One region of the Kosakonia pseudosacchari genome, then DNA from elsewhere that is predicted to be linked to it. Evidence: predicted binding sites of a transcription regulator. Region 1 holds the regulator's gene; each other region holds the start of a gene.
The links. Region 1 encodes LexA, which represses DNA repair genes until DNA is damaged. Its sites were predicted from a motif close to TNCTGTATGTACATACAGNA; they were not measured.
Positions count from the first base shown of each region.

Region 2: a site for LexA is predicted at 3,355-3,374, ahead of IP581_RS13530 (YebG family protein). Genes of this name have one in related genera too.
Region 3: a site for LexA is predicted at 4,417-4,436, ahead of dinB (DNA polymerase IV). Genes of this name have one in related genera too.

Region 1 covers NZ_CP063425.1:306,143-313,396, forward strand. The annotation lists gene malM (maltose operon protein MalM) at 1-97, shown strand, start outside; gene ubiC (chorismate lyase) at 278-775, shown strand; gene ubiA (4-hydroxybenzoate octaprenyltransferase) at 788-1,663, shown strand; gene plsB (glycerol-3-phosphate 1-O-acyltransferase PlsB) at 1,704-4,127, opposite strand; gene IP581_RS01450 (diacylglycerol kinase) at 4,258-4,626, shown strand; gene lexA (transcriptional repressor LexA) at 4,735-5,352, shown strand; gene dinF (MATE family efflux transporter DinF) at 5,434-6,768, shown strand; gene IP581_RS01465 (CsbD family protein) at 6,947-7,156, shown strand.
Region 2 covers NZ_CP063425.1:2,872,003-2,879,256, reverse strand. The annotation lists gene edd (phosphogluconate dehydratase) at 1-1,183, shown strand, start outside; gene kdgA (bifunctional 4-hydroxy-2-oxoglutarate aldolase/2-dehydro-3-deoxy-phosphogluconate aldolase) at 1,222-1,863, shown strand; gene purT (formate-dependent phosphoribosylglycinamide formyltransferase) at 2,080-3,258, opposite strand; gene IP581_RS13530 (YebG family protein) at 3,390-3,725, shown strand; gene yebF (protein YebF) at 3,784-4,134, shown strand; gene IP581_RS13520 (tellurite resistance TerB family protein) at 4,229-4,888, shown strand; gene ptrB (oligopeptidase B) at 4,967-7,042, shown strand; gene exoX (exodeoxyribonuclease X) at 7,024-7,254, opposite strand, start outside.
Region 3 covers NZ_CP063425.1:1,000,114-1,007,367, reverse strand. The annotation lists gene frsA (esterase FrsA) at 1-654, opposite strand, end outside; gene gpt (xanthine phosphoribosyltransferase) at 763-1,221, opposite strand; gene pepD (cytosol nonspecific dipeptidase) at 1,483-2,940, shown strand; partial or broken gene prfH (peptide chain release factor H) at 2,983-3,146, opposite strand; gene dinB (DNA polymerase IV) at 3,343-4,398, opposite strand; gene dpaA (peptidoglycan meso-diaminopimelic acid protein amidase) at 4,748-5,485, shown strand; gene IP581_RS04580 (class II glutamine amidotransferase) at 5,456-6,223, opposite strand; gene lpcA (D-sedoheptulose 7-phosphate isomerase) at 6,349-6,930, opposite strand; gene fadE (acyl-CoA dehydrogenase FadE) at 7,167-7,254, shown strand, end outside.

The sequences.
Region 1 (7,254 bases):
TATTGATAAAGCGCTGAAATTATTGAATGAAGCAGAACGCCTCGGGTCGAAAACCGCCCGTGCCACTTTTATCAGCAGTGTAAAAGGCAAGGGGTAATCTCTCCCCACAATGCTGATATTTGCAGCAACTGGTGCGTCGCCTGACGCACCTTTTTTTCCGGCGCAGATGCGCGCTGTTGCGCATCTGTTGCGCTGATGAAAACTGAATGAAGTTTCCCCGCCCCGTGCGCCGGTTCTGCGATACAATAACGCTACGTTATGTACCGGAGAGTTAGGCATGTCACACCCTGCGCTTACGCAACTGCGTGCGCTGCGCTACGTAGACGCAATCCCCGCGCTTGACCCGCAACTGCTCGAGTGGCTGTTGCTGGAAGATTCGATGACCAAACGTTTTGAGCAACAAGGCAAGACGGTCAGCGTGACGCTGATTCGGGAAGGCTTTGTGACGGAAGATGAGATCGCCGAAGAGCGCGACAGTCTGCCGAAGGAGGATCGTTACTGGTTGCGGGAAATTATTCTCTGCGCCGACGGGGAACCCTGGCTCGCCGGACGCACCGTGGTGCCGGAATCAACGCTGAGCGGCCCGGAACTGGCGCTGCAAACCCTGGGTAAAACGCCGCTTGGGCGATATCTCTTTACCTCATCTACGCTTACGCGTGACTTTATTGAAATTGGTCGTCATGAGCAGCTCTGGGGACGCCGTTCCCGTCTGCGTCTGGGCGGAAAACCGCTGATGCTGACCGAACTGTTTTTGCCTGCATCGCCGCTGTACTAAGAGGAAAAGAAAATGGAGTGGAGTCTCACGCAGAATAAGCTGTTGGCCTTTCACAGGCTTATGCGTACGGACAAACCAATTGGCGCTTTGCTGCTGCTGTGGCCAACGCTGTGGGCGCTGTGGGTGGCAACGCCGGGCGTGCCGCCGCTGTGGATTTTGCTGGTTTTTGTCGCAGGTGTCTGGCTGATGCGCGCTGCCGGTTGTGTGGTCAATGACTATGCGGATCGTAAATTTGATGGTCATGTTAAACGCACGGCGAATCGCCCGTTGCCAAGCGGCGCGGTGACGGAAAATGAAGCGCGCGTGCTGTTTGTGGTGCTGGTGCTGCTGGCCTTCGCGCTGGTGCTGACACTGAATGTGATGACCATTCTGCTCTCCGTCGCGGCGCTGGCGCTGGCGTGGGTTTACCCGTTTATGAAGCGCTATACGCATCTGCCGCAGGTGGTGCTCGGCGCGGCGTTCGGCTGGTCGATTCCGATGGCGTTTGCCGCCGTGAGTGAGTCTGTACCGCTGAGCTGCTGGATTATGTTCCTCGCCAATATCCTATGGGCGGTGGCGTACGACACGCAGTATGCGATGGTTGATCGTGACGACGATGTGAAGATTGGTATCAAGTCGACGGCGATTTTGTTTGGTCGTTTCGACAAGCTGATTATCGGGATTTTGCAGGTGGCTGTGCTGGCGCTGATGGCGTCTGTTGGCTGGCTGAATGGGCTGGGATGGATGTACTACGGGACAGTGCTGATCGCCGGTGCGCTGTTTGTTTACCAGCAAAAATTGATTGCCGGTCGCGACCGGGATGCCTGTTTTAAAGCGTTTATGAATAATAACTATGTGGGGCTGGTGCTGTTTTTAGGGCTGGCGTTGAGTTACCTGCATTTGCCTTGAGTTTTTTCCCCTCTCCGGGAAGAGAGGGGAAAATTTACTATCACGCTTCCGCTTGCGTCGCGCTCTCAATCGTCAGACGCACATCCGACGTTATCAAGTCCGCCAGCATCTGGTACACGTTTAAGGTGCGTGCCGGATCCGCATCGCCGGTATCGCTGATATAACCTTCATCGCGCAGCGTCAGCACCAGCGTACTGAATACTGCTTTATCGAAGAACTCCGGCGCGTTAATGCCGTGCAGCACCGACAGACGCTGCGCCAGCGTGCGGCTCTCTTTTTCCAGCGTGCTGCGGTTCATCGCCGGGTTGGCGCTCAGCAGCCAGAAAGTAATGGCGTAACGCTGTAAGGTTTCACGCGCGCCTGCCGCCAGCAGTTGCAAAGTGCGGGAGTGCGCCGGATTGATGCTCAGACGATCGTCTTTCACCGTCAACAAGCTCTGGCGCAGCAGTTCTTGCGTCAGATTCTCCAGCACGTGCGACAGTTCTGCTTTTTCCCAGCGCAGGAATAGCTCGGCTTTCAGCATCGGGTAGAGTAATTCGACGTGGCGCAGGATCTCGCTACGGGAGATCGCGCGGTGCTGGGTGACAATGGCCGCCAGCAGCGACGGCAGCATCAGCATATGCGCAATGTTGTTGCGGTAGTAGGTCATCAACACCGCCTGCTCACGCGGCAGAATGATGATATCGCCGATGGTGTCTTTCTCGACTTCGAATTTATTCATCTGCAGCGCGTGATCGATAAGCTCGCTGGCGCTGGCCGAAGGTGTGGTCGAATCCGGCGAATAAGGCACGTTGCGCATCAACTCGAGATAACAGCTTAACTGCTCGGTCAGCTGCTCACGCGTCAGTGAACGCTGGCGGGAGGCCAGCAGCGCCGTACAGCACAGGTTCATGGCGTTAGCCGCACCCGCGTTGTTGATGCGCACCATCAGGTCAGCGGCAATGGCGTTCACCGTTGGTGTTAACCACGCCGGACGGATGGATTCAATGGGATCGATGGCTTCGCGCCACTCCGGAACATGGTGGTTCAGGTAGTTCATCAGCGGGATAGGTTCGCCGAAGTTCACATAGCCCTGACCGAGGTTACGCAGCTTGCTTAAACCTCGCACCATCTGCAACAGGCTCTCTTTCTCTTTCGTCGCGCCACGCAGCTCTTTGGCGTAAGTGCCCACTTCCATCACGTGTTCATACCCGATGTAAATTGGCACCAGCGTGATTGGGCGCGTACCGCCGCGCAGCATCGCCTGGATGGTCATCGACAACGTACCGGTTTTCGGATCCAACAAACGCCCGGTGCGCGAACGTCCGCCCTCAACGAAGTACTCCACGGAATACCCACGGCTGAACAGCTCGCCCAGATATTCGCGGAACACGGTGGAATAGAGCTTGTTGCCTTTAAAGGTGCGGCGAATGAAGAAAGCGCCCAGCCGGCGGAAAATCGGTCCGGCGGGCCAGAAATTCAGGTTGATACCAGCAGCGATATGCGGCGGCACCAGCCCCTGGTGATAGAGCACATAGGAGAGCAGCAGGTAGTCCATATGGCTACGGTGGCAGGGCACATAGACAATTTCGTGGCCGTCATGCGCCAGCTGGCGTACGCGCTCTGCATTATGCACGTTGATACCCTGATAGAGACGGTTCCAGGTAAAACCCAGAATGCGGTCGGTCAGGCGAATCATCTCGTAGGAGAAGTTCGCGGCAATCTCTTCCATCAGCGCGATGGCGTTTTGCTGCGCCTTATCATGGGAGATTTTTTTGCTGCGCGCTTCATCTTCAACGGCGCGGGCAATCGCTTTGGACGAGAGTAATTTGTTAAACAAATCCTGGCGAGCCGGCAGTCGTGGGCCTACCGCAGCCAGACGCTGGCGGGCAAAGTGCATACGCGCCACGCGCGCCAGTTTCTGCGCGATAATTTTATCGGTGCCGTGCTCGGTCGCCATCCGGCGCAGCGAAACCGGTGGTGAAAAACGCACAAAGCTGTCGCGGCCAAGCCAGGAAACCGCAAAGAATTTCTGGATGCCATTCAGCATGCGCAGCGGCGGGTTAATTTCGCCTTTTTCACGCCCTGGCGAACGACCAAACATCACCGATACCGGCACCATTTGCACATCCAAATCGGGATGGCTGCGATGTAAATCCAGGTAGTCGTGGAACAGCTTGATCGACTCTTCTTTCGGCGCGTAATACGTGAACACACGCGGGCCGCCGTGGATAAACACGAAACGCGGCAGCAAAGCGCCGTCGATTTCCAGCGGTTCCAGGGGATCGGGCAGCTCATGCGCCAGACACTGCGCGCGTAAAGTCAGTAAATCTGCCTTTGAGTTATAAGGCAGCACATACATGATGGGGCGTGATGTATCGAGACCCAGTTCCTGTGCAGGTTCTGCGGGAATCGATTTACTTTTTACCAGCACGCTTAATGGTAAATTCAGTAATTTGTAGTAAATTCGTGGCCAGCCGGACATAAAGGATGTAAAGCCTCTGGTTAATAGTGCCATTGCGCCGCAAGAATATCAGAAAGCGCACATAATTTCTGTTGTACCGCTGCGCGCTTGCTGAGACATTGACGCCAATTTAATAAAAAGGTTCTTTTAAATGGCTAATAATACCACCGGTTTCACCCGGATCATTAAAGCCGCTGGATATTCCTGGAAAGGCGTTCGCGCCGCCTGGATTAATGAAGCGGCATTTCGTCAGGAATCCGTTGCGGTTATCCTGGCAATTATAATCGCTTGCTGGCTCGATATTGACACAATGACGCGCGTACTGCTGATTGGTTCTGTGACGCTGGTGATGATTGTCGAAATTCTGAACAGCGCCATCGAAGCTGTGGTAGACCGTATTGGTGCGGAATTCCATGAACTTTCCGGGCGGGCGAAGGATATGGGGTCGGCGGCGGTGCTGATGTCCATCCTGCTGGCGCTCTTTACCTGGATCGCATTACTCTGGTCACATTTTGGATAACGCTTCCAGAATTCGATAACGCCCTGGTTTTTTGCTTAAATTTGGTTCCAAAATCGCCTTTAGCTGTATATACTCACAGCATAACTGTATATACACCCAGGGGGCGGGATGAAAGCATTAACGGCCAGGCAGCAAGAGGTGTTCGATCTTATTCGCGATCGCATCACTCAAACCGGTATGCCACCAACGCGTGCGGAAATCGCACAGCAATTGGGGTTCCGTTCCCCAAATGCGGCGGAAGAACACCTCAAAGCGCTGGCGCGCAAAGGGGTTATCGAAATCGTTTCGGGCGCATCACGCGGCCTTCGCCTGCTGCTTGAAGAAGAAGAGGACGATATTGGCTTACCGCTGATTGGTCGCGTCGCTGCGGGTGAGCCGCTGCTGGCGCAGCAGCATATCGAAGGTCATTACCAGGTCGATCCGAGCCTCTTTAAACCTCATGCAGATTTCCTGTTGCGCGTTAGCGGCATGTCGATGCGTGACATTGGCATTATGGATGGCGATCTGCTGGCGGTGCACAAAACGCAGGATGTGCGTAACGGCCAGGTTGTTGTTGCGCGTATTGAAGACGAAGTAACGGTCAAGCGTTTGAAAAAACAGGGTAACACCGTCGAACTGTTGCCGGAAAACAGCGAGTTTTCTCCGATCGTCGTCGATCTGCGCGATCAAAACTTCACCATCGAAGGGTTAGCGGTCGGTGTCATTCGTAATGGCGCGTGGCTGTAACGCACATTCGTTTTGCTGCGGGGCTGATTCAGGTTCCGCAGCGATCTCTTCTTTTCCCTCACTCACTTTTACATGCATACCATGCCACTGCTAACCGGGTCCGATAAAGCGCTCTGGCGACTTGCGCTGCCGATGATCTTCTCGAATATCACCGTCCCATTGCTGGGTCTGGTGGATACGGCTGTGGTGGGGCATCTGGATAGCCCGGTTTACCTGGGCGGTGTGGCGATTGGCGCAACGGCGACCAGTTTCCTCTTTATGCTGCTGCTCTTTTTGCGCATGAGCACCACCGGCCTGACAGCTCAGGCATTCGGCGCGAAAAATGCGCCCGCGCTAGCGCGGGCGTTAGTCCAGCCTTTGCTGCTGGCGCTTGGGGCCGGTGTGTTGATTGCGCTGCTGCGCACGCCGCTTATCGACCTGGCGCTGCATATCACCGGCGGTAGCGAGGCGGTACTGGAACAGGCGCGGCGGTTCCTTGATATTCGCTGGTTGAGTGCACCCGCTTCGCTGGGCAATCTGGTATTGCTCGGTTGGCTGCTCGGCGTACAGTATGCGCGCGCACCGGTGATATTGCTGGTGGTGGGGAATCTGCTCAATATCGTGCTCGATCTGTGGTTGGTCATGGGGCTGCATATGAATGTGCAAGGCGCGGCACTTGCCACGGTCATCGCGGAATATGCCACTTTCGCCATTGGCTTATGGATGGTGCGACACGTACTGGTGATGCGCGGCATTTCATTGCTGACGCTGAAAAATACCTGGCGCGGCGGCGTGCGGCGTTTGCTGGCGCTGAACCGCGATATCATGTTGCGTTCGCTGCTGCTGCAACTCTGCTTTGGTTCGATAACGGTGTTTGGCGCCCGCCTCGGGGATGAGACAGTGGCGGCAAACGCGGTACTGATGATGTTTTTGACCTTTACCGCCTATGCGCTGGATGGTTTCGCGTATGCGGTTGAAGCGCATTCCGGGCAGGCTTACGGTGCCAGAGATGGCAGCCAATTGATGCATATCTGGCGGGCTGCTTGCCGGCAGACCGGTCTGGTAGCGCTGTTCTTTGCCGTTGTCTATGCACTGGCGGGTCAGCAAATTATCGCGTTGTTAACGTCGCTCCCCGCGCTACAACAGCTTGCCGGGCATTATCTGATTTGGCAGGTCATCTTACCGTTAGTGGGAGTGTGGTGTTATCTGCTGGACGGTATGTTTGTTGGTGCGACGCGTGCGGCCGAAATGCGTAACAGTATGGCGGTGGCGGCGGCCGGGTTTGCCGTTACATTACTCACTGTGCCTGTTTTGGGTAACCACGGTTTGTGGTTGTCGCTCGCGGTGTTCCTTGCTCTGCGTGGGCTGACGCTGGCGCTGATCTGGCGTCGACACTGGCGTAACAATAGCTGGTTTGCTGCCAGCGATCCTTCCTGATAGCGCTTTATTCCCTGATTTAGCGCTCCGATTTTTGCGCCTCGTTTACGCTGTTTTTATCCTGTTAGATGGTTAAAGATTCCGAATAAAATTCATAATGCCGAATCCCTGACTACAATAATCAGTACGTTCAGCACAGCGAGAACGTCATTTTAAACCGAACGATAAGGAGTCCATGATGAATAAAGACGAAGTCGGCGGTAACTGGAAACAGTTTAAAGGCACTGTGAAAGAGAAATGGGGCAAACTCACCGATGACGATATGACGATCATTGAAGGTAAACGTGATCAGTTGGTGGGTAAAATCCAGGAACGTTACGGTTACGCGAAAGATCAGGCGGAAAAAGAAGTGACGGACTGGGAAACGCGTAATGATTACCGCTGGTAGCCAACACATCCCCTCAAATGTGTTAACCCTCTGAAGGCTACCCTACCCGATGGTACAAGGATGTACCACCCCTGTATTTTTCCCGTCTTTTCAGCACC
Region 2 (7,254 bases), 2.3 Mb from region 1:
TGAAGCCGCATCCTATCACGCTCCAGGCACCTGTACCTTCTACGGTACTGCCAATACCAACCAGATGGTGATTGAGTTCATGGGCATGCAGTTGCCGGGTTCCTCGTTTGTCCATCCTGATGCGCCGTTGCGCAAAGCGTTGACGGAAGCTGCGGCCCGTCAGGTAACGCGTCTTACCGGTAACGGCAATGAATGGATGCCGCTTGGCAAAATGATCGATGAAAAAGTGGTGGTCAACGGTATCGTTTCGCTTCTGGCGACCGGGGGGTCCACTAACCACACGATGCATCTGGTGGCGATGGCGCGAGCTGCAGGCATCATCATTAACTGGGATGATTTCTCCGATCTCTCTGACGTTGTTCCTTTACTGGCGCGCCTCTACCCGAATGGCCCGGCGGATATTAACCACTTCCAGGCCGCAGGCGGTGTTCCGGTATTACTGCGCGAGTTGCTGAAAGGTGGCCTGCTGCATGAAGATGTCAATACGGTCGCAGGTTTTGGTCTGGCGCGCTATACCCATGAGCCGTGGCTCAATAATGGCGAACTGGACTGGCGTGAAGGCGCAGCCGCGTCGCTGGATGACAACGTTATCGCCAGCATCGATAAACCGTTTTCTAAACATGGCGGCACTAAAGTGCTGAGCGGCAACCTCGGGCGTGCGGTAATGAAAACCTCCGCTGTTCCGGTAGAAAACCAGGTGATTGAAGCGCCGGCGGTGGTTTTTGAAAGCCAGCATGACGTACTGCCTGCCTTTGAAGCAGGTCTGCTGGACCGCGATTGTGTGGTGGTTGTTCGCCATCAGGGGCCAAAAGCGAACGGTATGCCAGAATTACATAAACTCATGCCGCCACTTGGTGTATTATTGGACCGCCGTTTCAAAATTGCATTAGTTACTGATGGACGGCTGTCAGGGGCATCAGGTAAAGTGCCGTCGGCAATCCACGTTACACCAGAAGCATATGATGGCGGGTTGCTGGCAAAAGTGCATGATGGCGACATGATTCGGGTTAACGGGCAGACCGGCGAATTAACGCTGCTGGTTGATGACAACGTTCTTGCCGCACGTCAGCCACATATTCCTGACCTTAGCGCGATGCGCGTGGGCACAGGGCGTGAAATGTTTGGTGCGCTGCGGGAAAAACTTTCCGGCGCAGAGCAGGGCGCGACCTGTATCACTTTTTAAGACGACAAGATTTTAGTTCTGGCGAGAGAAAAACACTGATGAAAAACTGGAAAACGAGTGCAGAAGCAATCCTGAAAACGGGTCCGGTAGTGCCGGTAATCGTAGTGAACAAACTGGAGCACGCCGTACCAATGGCGAAAGCGCTGGTTGCAGGTGGTGTTCGCGTTCTGGAAGTGACTCTGCGTACGGCTTGCGCTATCGATGCTATTCGCGCTATCGCGAAGGAAGTGCCGGACGCGATTGTCGGTGCGGGTACTGTGCTGAACCCGCAGCAACTGGCAGAAGTGACCGCAGCTGGCGCACAGTTCGCCATCAGCCCGGGCCTGACCGAGCCGCTGCTGAAAGCCGCGACCGAAGGCACTATCCCGTTGATCCCGGGTATCAGCACCGTTTCTGAACTGATGCTGGGTATGGACTACGGTCTGAAGGAGTTTAAATTCTTCCCGGCGGAAGCCAATGGCGGCACCAAAGCGCTGCAGGCGATTGCGGGTCCGTTCTCGCAGGTACGTTTCTGCCCGACTGGTGGCATCTCTCCGGCTAACTACCGTGATTACCTGGCGCTGAAAAGCGTGCTGTGCATCGGTGGTTCTTGGCTGGTACCGGCCGATGCGCTGGAAGCAGGCGACTACGATCGCATCACTAAACTGGCTCGCGAAGCAGTTGAAGGCGCGAAACAGTAATTTTCGCTGGGCCTGAAGCCCGCCTGATAAAAGCCCGGTTGTATAACGTCGACCGGGCTTTTTTTATGACTCTGACTCGTCTTGGGTCACGGACATCGAAAGATGTGATTCTGGTTAATGCCCCCAGAGTTAACTCTCAGGGGGCTGGCAGGTGCTTCTTTATTAAGGGGCCTTGTGCGTTTCAGTAAATACTCACGCCCCTACAGGAAGGGCAGTTTACCCGTTGACCTTCACCGCCGCCGCTGCCGCAACGGCGTATTCCACCGCTTTTTCGACGTTATCTGCCACAGCCAGCGCGACCCCCATACGGCGGGAACCCGCAATTTCCGGCTTGCCGAACAGGCGCAACTGCACGCCAGCACCCACAGCGTTGTCCACATTATCAAAGGTGACATTCTGACTGGTCAGGCGTGGCAGGATCACGGCCGAAGCGGACGGTCCATACTGACGAATGGCGCCAATGGGCATGCCGAGAAACGCGCGGACATGCAGGGCAAACTCGGAAAGATCCTGCGAAATCAGCGTCACCATGCCGGTATCGTGCGGGCGCGGAGAAACTTCGCTAAAGATAACGTCATCGCCGCAAACAAAAAGCTCAACGCCAAACAGACCGTAACCGCCAAGCGCCAGCACCACTTTGCTGGCAATAGCTTGCGCGCGCTCCAGCGCCAGGGGCGACATTTGCTGCGGTTGCCAGGATTCGCGGTAGTCGCCATCTTCCTGGCGATGACCGACTGGTGCGCAGAAGTGAACACCGTCGACGGCGCTGATGGTCAGCAGCGTGATTTCAAAATCAAAATTGACCACGCCTTCAACAATGACGCGCCCGGCACCGGCACGACCACCTTGCTGGGCATATTCCCAGGCGCTTGCTAACTGATCGGCGCTTTTAATAAAGCTCTGGCCTTTACCGGAGGAGCTCATCACCGGCTTTACAATACAAGGCAAACCTATCTCCGCGACGGCTTGCTGAAAGGCAGCTTCACTGTCGGCAAAGCGATAGCTGGAGGTCGGCAACTGTAACTCTTCAGCCGCCAGGCGGCGGATACCTTCACGATTCATCGTAAGCCTGGTGGCGCGTGCGCAGGGGACAACATGTTGACCCTGCGCTTCCAGTTCAATCAGCGTATCGGTGGCGATAGCTTCGATCTCCGGCACGATAAAGTGGGGCTTTTCCTGCGCAACCAGCGTTTTCAACGCTGTGCCATCGAGCATATTGATGACATGCGAGCGATGCGCAACATGCATCGCTGGTGCGTCGGGATAGCGATCCACGGCGATCACTTCAATACCCAGACGCTGGCATTCGATAGCAACTTCCTTGCCCAGTTCGCCAGAGCCTAATAACATCACGCGTGTTGCTGCAGGGCGCAGCGCCGTTCCTAAAAGAGTCATAGCATTGTACCGTTAGAAAAAATTTGCGCGCAGTATAAACGAAAACGTTTGCGTCTGTCTTTTATCACTTGCGGTGGTTTTTTCATCGCGCTACTATACTGTATAAATACACAGTTAAATGAGGCTGCATCATGGCGGTAGAAGTTAAATACGTAGTCATTCGTGAAGGTGAGGAAAAAATGTCTTTTGCCAGCAAAAAGGAAGCCGACGCTTACGATAAGATGCTCGATTTGGCCGAAGTTCTCGGTGACTGGCTTGCAACAGGGCCGGTAGCACTGGAAGACAACGTGCGTGATGAGATGGCGCTGTGGCTTGCTGAGCAAAAAGAGGCGCTTAACGGCATTCTGAAATCAGGCAAATTACCGGGTGCTGAAACGGAAGACGCGGCACCGGCCGACTCTTCTGATGCAGAAACCGCTGACGCTGTGGATATCAAAACTGCAGCGAAACGCGTGAAAGTCGCCTGATCTTGCACTGCCAGCAATTTGTACCATGCTTTGAAGGGGTAAAAACCAGGAGATAAGCATGAAAATAGCAGGAGTTTTCACTGGTCTGCTTTTGCTGGCAGGTAGCACGGCGGCGTATGCCGCCACGGATAAGTCGGTGAAATTTCCCTCGTGCGAGGGGCTCAAGGCAGACGGCATTGCCGCCAGTGTTAAGCGGGATTATTTGCAGAATCGTATTGTTCGATGGGCTGATGATCAAAAGAAACTGGGGCAGGCCGATCCGGTTGCCTGGGTCAATCCGAAGGACATTACTGGCAAGGATGATAAATGGGTTGTGCCGTTAACCGTTCGCGGGAAAAGCACGGACATTCACTATAGCGTCGCCATCGATTGTAAAGCTGGAACCGCAGAGTATCTGCCGCGATCGTAACAGCGCATTTTCCCATTCTTTTCAGATATAGACACTTCCTGACATCCCCCTCGCTTACTCTGTGCGCACAACTATCATGGTAAGCGAGGGTTCTATGAGCTGGTTAAATCAACTGCAGTCGTTACTTGGTCAGAAAAGTGATACACAGACGCCGAGTTCAGGTGGGCAGGGGCTTAATAATTTATTGGTGCCGGGTGCATTAGGTGGCCTGGCGGGTCTGCTGGTTGCCAGTAAATCATCGCGTAAATTGCTCGCGAAATATGGAACGGGTGCTTTGCTGGTGGGCGGCGGCGCCGTTGCGGGCAGCGTGCTGTGGAATAAGTACAAGGATCGCATCCGGGATGCACATCAGGGTGAGCCGAAATTTGGCCAGCAAAACACGCCCCTGGATGTACGCACTGAGCGGCTGATCCTGGCGCTGGTATTCGCCGCTAAAAGCGACGGACACATCGATGATAAAGAACGCGCGGCGATAGAACAGCAATTGCGTGAAGCGGGTGTGGAAGCGCAAGGGCAGCAACTGGTGTCGAATGCTATAGACCAGCCGCTGGATCCTGCGCGACTGGCGCAGGGAGTGCAAAACGAAGAAGAAGCGCTGGAAGTTTACTTCCTGAGTTGCGCCGTTATCGATATTGATCATTTTATGGAGCGCAGCTATTTAAACGCGCTGGGTGATGCGTTAAAAATTCCGCAAGACGTGCGAGAAGATATCGAGGCGGATCTCAAAAAGCAGAAATTAGCGCTTAGCTCATGATCTACATTACGTTTCGCTTGCATCGCGCGTGGGTTTTGCCACCCTTATAGGTATGTAAAACCAAATAAGAATTGTGTTATGTCGCCGAAAGCAAAAAAAATCCCGCACGCCATGACAATGCATGGTGATACGCGTATCGACAACTATTACTGGCTGCGGGATGATACGCGCTCGCAGCCAGATGTTCTGGATTATCTCCATCAGGAAAATGATTACGGGCGTGAGGTAATGGCCTCCCAGCAAGCGTTGCAGGACGACGTGCTGGCAGAAATCATCTCGCGAATACCTCAGCGCGAAGTCTCCGCGCCCTATATTAAAAATGGCTACCGTTACCGGCACATCTACGAGCCGGGAAATGAATATGCCATTTATCAGCGTCAGTCGGTTCTCAGTTCCGAATGGGATGAGTGGTCGGTGTTACTGGATGCCAACCAGCGTGCGTCACACAGTGAGTTCTACACCCTTGGCGGCATGGAAGTCTCACCCGACAACACCATCATGGCGATTGCCGAAGATTATCTTTCCCGCAGACAATATGGTCTGCGTTTTCGCAATCTTGAAACGGGCAACTGGTATCCGGAAATGCTGGATAATGTCTCGCCGGAATTTGTCTGGGTTAATGATTCTGAAACGCTCTACTATGTGCGCAAACATGCCACAACTTTACTGCCTTACCAGGTCTGGCGACACACGATAGGCACGCCTTCGCAGCAGGATGAGCTGGTGTACGAAGAGCAGGACGAGACCTTTTATGTTGGCCTGAGCAAAACTACCTCCCAGCACTACATCACTATTCATCTCGCCAGCGCGACTACCAGTGAAGTTCTCCTGCTTGATGCAGAACTGCCGGATGCGCAACCGCTGCGTTTTCTGCCAAGACGTAAAGATCACGAATATAGCCTCGATCATTACCAGCACACCTTTTATTTGCGATCTAACCGGGACGGTAAAAATTTCGGCCTGTATCGCACCAAAGTGCGCGATGAACGGCGTTGGGAAGTGCTGATCCCGGCGCGCGAGCAGGTGATGCTCGAAGGGTTTACGCTGTTTACTGACTGGCTGGTTGTGGAAGAACGGCAGCGCGGCTTAACCAGTTTGCGCCAGATTAACCGCAAAACGCGGGAAGTTGTCGGTATTGCGTTTGATGATCCCGCCTATGTCACCTGGCTTGCCTACAATCCGGAACCGGAAACATCACGCCTGCGTTATGGCTACTCATCAATGACCATGCCGGATACGCTGTTTGAGCTGGATATGGATACCGGAGAGCGGCGTGTGCTGAAACAAATGGAAGTAGCGGGGTTTGATTCCAGCGATTATCGCAGCGAGCACTTGTGGATCCATGCCAGAGATGGTGTCGAAGTGCCGGTGTCGCTGGTTTATAACCATAAACATTTCCGCAAAGGCGAGAACCCATTATTGGTTTATGGGTACGGTTCTTACGGCGCCAGTATGGATGCAGATTTTAGCAGTAGCCGGCTCAGCTTGCTGGATCGCGGGTTTGTCTGCGCTATCGCGCATATTCGCGGCGGCGGCGAATTGGGGCATTCCTGGTATGAGGACGGGAAGTTCCTCAACAAAAAAAACACCTTTAATGATTTTATCGATGTCACCGACAGCTTGCTGGCGCAAGGCTATGGCTCGCCACTGTTCTGTTATGGCATGGGGGGGAGCGCGGGCGGATTACTGATGGGCGCAGTCATCAACCAACGTCCATCGCTGTTCCATGGCGTCATTGCCCAGGTGCCGTTTGTCGATGCTCTGACCACCATGCTTGATGAGTCAATTCCGTTAACCACCGGGGAATTTGAAGAGTGGGGCAATCCGCAGGATGAAACCTATTATCACTACATTAAAAGTTATAGCCCGTACGACAATATTGCAGCGCATGCCTATCCGCATATGCTGGTAACGACCGGTCTTCACGATTCGCAGGTGCAATACTGGGAACCCGCAAAATGGGTGGCGAAACTGCGTGAATATAAAACCGATGATAATTTGCTATTGCTGTGCACGGATATGGATTCCGGACATGGCGGGAAATCCGGCCGGTTTAAATCCTATGAAGGTGTTGCGCTGGAATATGCGTTTTTAATCGCCCTGGCGCAGGGAACATTGCCCGGAAAAGGGAACGGTTACTCTTCGCCCAAGTAGTGTTTTAATGTTAATCGCAGCTCCGGGCTCATGCGCTCCAGGTTGTTAAACAACCAGCGCAGGTATCCCGGATCGCGATCGGCGATTTCAGAAACGGCTTTCCCCCGGTATTTACCGAACGTAAATGTTGTCAGCAACGCGGGGCGACCGGTTACTGTGGCCATTTGATCGGGTGTCCAGCCGGACACCTGCATAATGTCGATCAACAGCGC
Region 3 (7,254 bases), 690 kb from region 1:
GAAATAGCGTTCATACAGGGTGTAATAGTCGCTTTGCAGGCTATCCAGCCCGCCGCACATTAATACCGTCGGGAACGGGCCATTGCCAGGCGGCATATGCAAAAATCCGGTGACAGGCGCGCCGCCGGGAATGGCGAACTCCAGCTCTTTGATCTCCCCAGGCAGACGCTGCGCTGCCTCTTCATACGCGCGGTTCGCCAGCGCCTGCGCCTGCTCCGCCAGCGAATCGCCTTTAATATGAGGATAAGCGGCAATGCTGAACAAACCGGACGCATGCAGCCAGTGTTTGCCACTGAGCTCCGGCGCGGGTTCCTGCATCGCTTTTTGCTGCCACAACATGGCCTGCACGGACCATTCATAGATCCAGTTGCCGTTACGGTAACCTACTACCGTGTCATACAGCTCCGGGTCGGTGCGCTCGGCCTGGGACATGACAATACGCGCCTGTACTTCGAGGATCTCTCGTGGATCCACGCCGCGCCAGACCCACATCAACCGGTTGAGCATGCGATACCAGTGCGGCACATTTTTGCCATCGAGAGTCGACAGTACCGGCGATTGCACGCCACGATTAAACCGACGTACCAGCGTGGAAGTTTCCGGGTGCTTGAAGCGGGGTTTGAATAAGGTTTCGCTAAGATTGGGCTGTGACATTGCGCGCAGGCTCCCTGTATCTATCACCGGCGGTTATTGTAACCTGTTGCGCGTTAAAAAGAACAACGCCCGGCAAAACCGGGCGTGAGCAAATGTTTCAAAGCGGGATTAACGGCCGCTGATTGGCGGCACAAATACCACGCCCATATCCCACGGCTGCTCAATCCAGGTGTCCTGCGGAATATCGATCACGTAATCGTCAACCAGCGGGCGACCTGCCGGTTTGGCGAAAATAGTGACGAAATGCGCTTTAGGATACATTTCACGGATGGCGACAGCGGTACCGCCGGTGTCCACCAGATCATCAATCACGATAAAACCTTCACCGTCGCCTTCCGCGCGTTTCAGCACTTTCAGCTCGCGCTGGTTATCGTGGTCGTAGCTGGAGATACAAACGGTATCCACATGACGAATACCCAGTTCACGCGCCAGCAGTGCGCCTGGCACCAGACCGCCACGGCTTACGGCAATAATGCCTTTCCACTGTTCTGAAGGCATCAATCGGGCGGCCAGTTTGCGTGCGTGAATCTGCAACATGTCCCAGGTGACGACGTATTTTTCGCTCATGTGAAGTGTCCCAGCCTGTGTTTTACGGCTTAAAAATTATTCGAGGGGGAAATAGGTTGCGCGAGATTATAGAGATCTGAAGCGCTAAAAACCAGTATTACCCGGCATTACCGGCGCTTTTTCCGCGCACTGGTGCTCGCAGCGCGGCAATAAAGTGGTATTCTCAACGCCATCTCGCAAGCTCATCGCTTGCGATGTTCGTTTATTTAACCCTGTGACCTGCAAGGTACGTTGCGCAGGCTCTTCGTAAGGAGACTCATCGTGTCTGAACTGTCTCACCTATCGCCACAGCCGCTGTGGGATATTTTTGCCAAAATTTGTTCTATTCCGCACCCGTCCTACCATGAAGAACAACTCGCCGAACACATTATGGGCTGGGCGAAAGAAAAGGGGTTGCATGCGGAGCGCGACCAGGTTGGCAACATTCTGATCCGTAAACCAGCCACCGCGGGCATGGAAAACCGCAAGCCGGTAGTTCTGCAGGCACACCTTGATATGGTGCCGCAGAAAAATAACGACACAGTACACGATTTCACTACCGATCCGATTCGCCCGTATGTCGACGGGGAATGGGTTAAAGCGCGCGGTACTACGCTCGGCGCGGATAACGGCATCGGCATGGCTTCCGCGCTGGCGGTGCTGGCAGATGACAGCGTTGAACACGGTCCACTGGAAGTGCTGCTGACCATGACCGAAGAAGCGGGCATGGATGGCGCGTTTGGTCTGCAAGCGAACTGGTTACAAGCAGATATCCTGATCAACACCGACTCTGAAGAAGAGGGTGAAATCTACATGGGTTGCGCAGGTGGTATCGATTTTATCACCACCCTGCCGCTCTCCCGCGAAGCCGTACCCGCCGGGTATGAAACCTTTAAGCTGACGCTGAAAGGGCTGAAAGGCGGCCACTCTGGTGCCGAAATTCATGTCGGTTTAGGTAACGCCAACAAACTGCTGGCGCGCTTCCTGGCCGGCCACGCGGCGGAGCTGGATCTGCGTCTGCTGGATTTCACCGGCGGCACGCTGCGTAACGCGATTCCGCGCGAAGCGATTGCTGTTATCGCCGTTCCGGCAGATAAAGCCGCACAGTTGAAAACGCTGGCCAGCGAATATCAGGCAATCCTGAAAAACGAGCTGGAAGCGAAAGAGAAGAATCTGGTGGTGCTGCTGGACAGCGCAAGCAGCGATAAAGCCGCGCTGACCACCGCCTCACGCGATACGTTTGTGCGCCTGCTGAACGCGACACCGAACGGCGTGATCCGTAACTCTGACGTGGCAAAAGGTGTGGTGGAAACCTCGCTGAACGTGGGTGTGGTGACGCTGCAGGATGACAACGCCGAGATCATCTGCCTGATCCGCTCGCTGGTAGATAGCGGGAAAGATTATGTGGTGAGCATGCTGGAATCACTGGGGGCGCTGGCAGGCGCGAAAACCGCGCCGAAAGGCGGCTACCCTGGCTGGCAGCCGGACGCGCGTTCACCGGTGATGGCGCTGGTGCGTGAAACTTATCAGCGTCTGTTCAACAAAACGCCGAACATTCAGGTGATCCACGCGGGTCTGGAGTGCGGTCTGTTCAAAAAACCGTACCCGGATATGGATATGGTATCGATTGGGCCAACCATCACCGGCCCGCACTCACCGGATGAGCAAGTGCATATCGAAAGCGTGGGCCATTACTGGACCCTGCTGACCGAATTGCTGAAAGCGATTCCGGCGAAATAAGCCTGTTGTCCGCGCCGCCCGGCGCGGACATTTTCCCCGACTCTACACTGCCTTAAATGCCATCCCTTTAAACGCGCGCAGCGGGTTTCTCCCCGTTCAATCTGCGGGTGAAACAATCGACGTTCTAATTTCAGCGTCACGCGTTCAGCATCCTTTATTTGTTGCAGACGATGAGCAATCAGCAAGGTTGCCAGCCGTTTAGTAGAAATATTTTCCGAAGCGAGATGGCAAAGAGAATTGCCCGTATCTCCTTTTATATATGAACAAATAAAAGGGACCGGCAGACGAAACCGGGGTTATAGGAACGACAAAGAGACATCAGGGTACGGTGAAATGCTTTTGCAGTAACGTGAAATAAACGTCGGGGATAAAGCAGCGTGTCGTCTATCCGTAGCGTAATTTTTATAGCCCTAATACCAGTTGCCGTTCCAGTTGCGGATCAAGCAGCGTGACATGCAACCCGACCAGCCGGACACCGCGCCCGCTACGGCGGTCATTCCAGGTTTTTTGCGCCGTCGCCAGTAAATCCTCTTTATTTAAGCGCGGCCAGACATGCTCCTGAGTCGTCAGCTGGAAATCATTAAATTTCAGTTTTACCCCCTGGCGAGCGATTAACAGATCCGGTTTTACTTTTGCCAACCGCCGCTCAAGCTCAGGGTATAAATGTTCAATAATCGCTTCGCACTCTTCCCAGCTATGAATATCTTCCGCCAGCGTCCGCTCTACACCCACGGATTTACGCAACCGCTCGCTGTTAATTTCCCGCTCGTCAATGCCCTGGCTGCGCTCCCATAAAACACGGCCGAATTTACCAAAGCGTTTAAGTAGCATCGCCAGATCGCTCTTTTGCACATCTTCACAAGTCCGCAGCCCCAGGGTTTCCAGCTTTGCCGCTGACACCTTCCCCACACCGGGGATTTTGCTGAGCGGTAATGTGCGCAGAAACGCCGGTACATCAGCCGGAGTAATCACATATTGCCCATTGGGTTTGTTGAGATCCGAGGCAATTTTGGCGAGAAACTTCACCGGCGCGACGCCCGCTGAAGCCGTCAGTTGGGTTTCATTAAAAATGGTCTGGCGAATTTCCTGCGCCATCAGCGTCGCCGAACCGTGGCAGTGCGGGCTATCGGTCACATCAAGATAGGCTTCATCCAGCGAGAGCGGTTCAATAAGTGAGGTGTAGCGAGAGAAGATATCGCGGATCTGGTTGGACGCCTCTTTATAAGCGTCAAAACGACCGGGCAATAACGTGAGGTGCGGACAAAGTTTAAGCGCCATCGCGGTTGGCATCGCGCTGCGAACGCCAAATTTGCGCGCCGGATAGTTCGCTGTGCTGATGACGCCGCGTTGTACCCGGCTGCCGCCGATAGCGATGGGAATATCGCGCAGGGCTGGGTTATCGCGCATCTCAACCGCCGCGAAAAAGCAGTCCATATCAACATGTATGATTTTGCGCATACGTACGCCCTCACAGAACACTGGATAAGTATACAGCACATTTACAGCAATTGAGAAGCCAGCACGTAAATCTGACGAAAAGAGGGGAATATAAGCGGTAATTCAGGCTTTTTACTCGCATAATAGTCGCCAGCTTTCGGCCAAGCGTTTGATACATAATCCTCAATCTTATTCGCGCCAGACAAAAGCAAAGCCCATAACAAGGCAGCGGGAAAGACGACGTAGATTGGGGCTTGCGAAAAAATGCCGTAATGCTAATGTGGGCGCTCCAAAACAGAATAGTCTGAATTTTGGGCTTCTTTTGCCGTCCTGGCAATGTGGTATTAGCTTTATCAAGGAAACAAGTAGTATGCGCAAAATCGCATTATTTATTGCGATGCTTCTGCTTCCGTGCGTCTCTTTTGCTGGCCTGGTGAGCAGCAACGGTTCAGTAACGCCGGTCAGCAAAGAATATAAGCAGCAGTTGATGGGGTCGCCGGTTTATATCCAGATCTTCAAAGAAGAGCGCACCCTTGATCTTTACGTCAAGATGGGCGAGCAATACCAGTTGCTCGACAGCTACAAGATTTGTAATTACTCCGGCGGGTTAGGCCCCAAGCAGCGCCAGGGTGATTTTAAAAGCCCGGAGGGGTTCTACTCCGTGCAGCGCAACCAGTTGAAGCCGGATAGCCGCTTTTATAAAGCCATTAATATTGGGTTTCCGAATAACTACGATCGCGCCCACGGCTATGAAGGTAAATACCTGATGATCCATGGCGCTTGCGTATCTATTGGCTGCTACGCGATGACGGATTCCGGTATTGACGAGATCTTCCAGTTTGTTACCGCCGCGCTGGTTTTCGGGCAGCCGAACGTGCAGGTGAGTATCTATCCGTTCCGCATGACCGACGCCAATATGCAGCGCCATAAATATTCAACCTATGCGGATTTCTGGAAGCAACTGAAGCCGGGTTATGACTACTTCGCCACCACCCACCAGCCGCCGGTTGTCTCGGTTGTGGATGGTCGCTATGTGGTTAGCAAGCCGCTGAACACCGCTGTTCAGCCACAGCTGGCGTCAAACTACACGCTCCCCCAGACAAAATAATGCCCACTCACCTGGCATAATCTTTTGCCAGGTTTCATTGCCGGTTAACGGCTGGGTGGCAATCACGGTAACCACATCATTTGGTGTGGTTTCCCGCTGAAAATCAATTTCCACATCCTGATCCAGCAACTTCGCCACGCCAAATGGCGCACGGCGGGTGATCCAGAACAGATTGGTCGAACAAAACGCCATCACATAACGCCCGTCCGACAGCAGCATATTAAAAACACCCTTCTCACGCAGTTCCGTTGCCAGTGCCGCAATGTATTTAAACACCGCCGCCATATTACCTGGCGTGCGCGGATAGCGTTCGGTCAGCTTGTGCAACAACCAGCAAAACGCTTTTTCGCTGTCGGTCTCGCCAATCGGGCGGAAGTTCCCGGTCTCCAGCGATTTATAACCCGTAAGCTGCCCGTTGTGCGCATACGTCCAGTTGCGCCCCCACAGTTCACGGGTAAACGGATGGGTATTTTCCAGCGCCACTTCGCCACGGTTAGCCTGGCGAATATGGGCAATCACTGAACGGGATTTGATCGGGTAGTCCTGCACTAATTTCGCAATAGGGGAATTAAAACTCGGTTGCGGATCTTTGAACGTGCGACAGCCCTTGCCCTCGTAAAAGGTAATGCCCCAGCCATCTTTATGCGGCCCGGTTCCGCCGCCACGCTGGACGAGACCGGTAAAACTAAAGCAGATATCGGTTGGCACATTTGCGCTCATACCGAGCAGTTCGCACATACACACCCCCACACAGCGCCCTTATCAGAGAAGGCGTAATTGGTGCAGCCAGTTTGCATACGGGCAGTGCGCCGATTCACTGTGTTCGGGCACTGCCGGAATCAAAAAGGCAAAAACAGCCTTCCTTAAGCCTTCACCATCTCTTTTTCAATCAACTGAATCAGGATATGAATCACCTTAATGTGAATTTCCTGAATACGGTCAGCATAACCAAAATGCGGCACGCGAATTTCAACATCTGCGCTGCCCGCCATTTTACCGCCGTCTTTACCGGTCAGGGTGATCACTTTCATCCCCTTCTCACGCGCTGCCGCAACCGCTTTGATCACGTTGCCGGAGTTGCCGGAAGTGGAGATACCCAGCAGCACGTCGCCTTCGCGGCCAACGGCTTCCACATAACGGGAGAAAACATAGTCGTAACCGAAGTCGTTGCTGACGCAGGAGAGATGGCTCACATCAGAGATGGCAATCGCCGGGTAACCCGGACGGTTTTCACGGTAGCGCCCGGTTAACTCTTCTGCGAAATGCATCGCATCGCAATGCGAGCCGCCGTTACCACAGGACAACACTTTGCCGCCGGCTTTAAAGCTGTCGGCCAGCAATACCGCCGCGCGCTGAATAGCGTGAATATTGGCATCATCTTTCAAGAAGTTCGCCAGCGTTTCGGCCGCTTCGTTCAGTTCGTTACGAATAAGATCCTGGTACATGAGGATATCCTTCAGCATAAATGTAAATAACACTGCGCAGTGTACCGGATACTATTCCAGGCGAGAAGTTAAAGCCGTAGCCCCCCGTTGTTTTCATTTTCCGTGCGCAAAAAGCCCTCAACAATGTGAACCAGGTTGTAATTATTTTGTAAACACATTGCTAAAAGAAATCACATCCACTACAACCAATACATCACAAGTGGTCAGACCTCCTACAAGCAAGGGAGCTTTTCTTTATGATGATTTTGAGCATTATCGCAACGGTTGTTCTGCTCGGCGCGCTGTTTTACCACCGCGTTAACCTGCTGCTCAGCAGCGTGATCC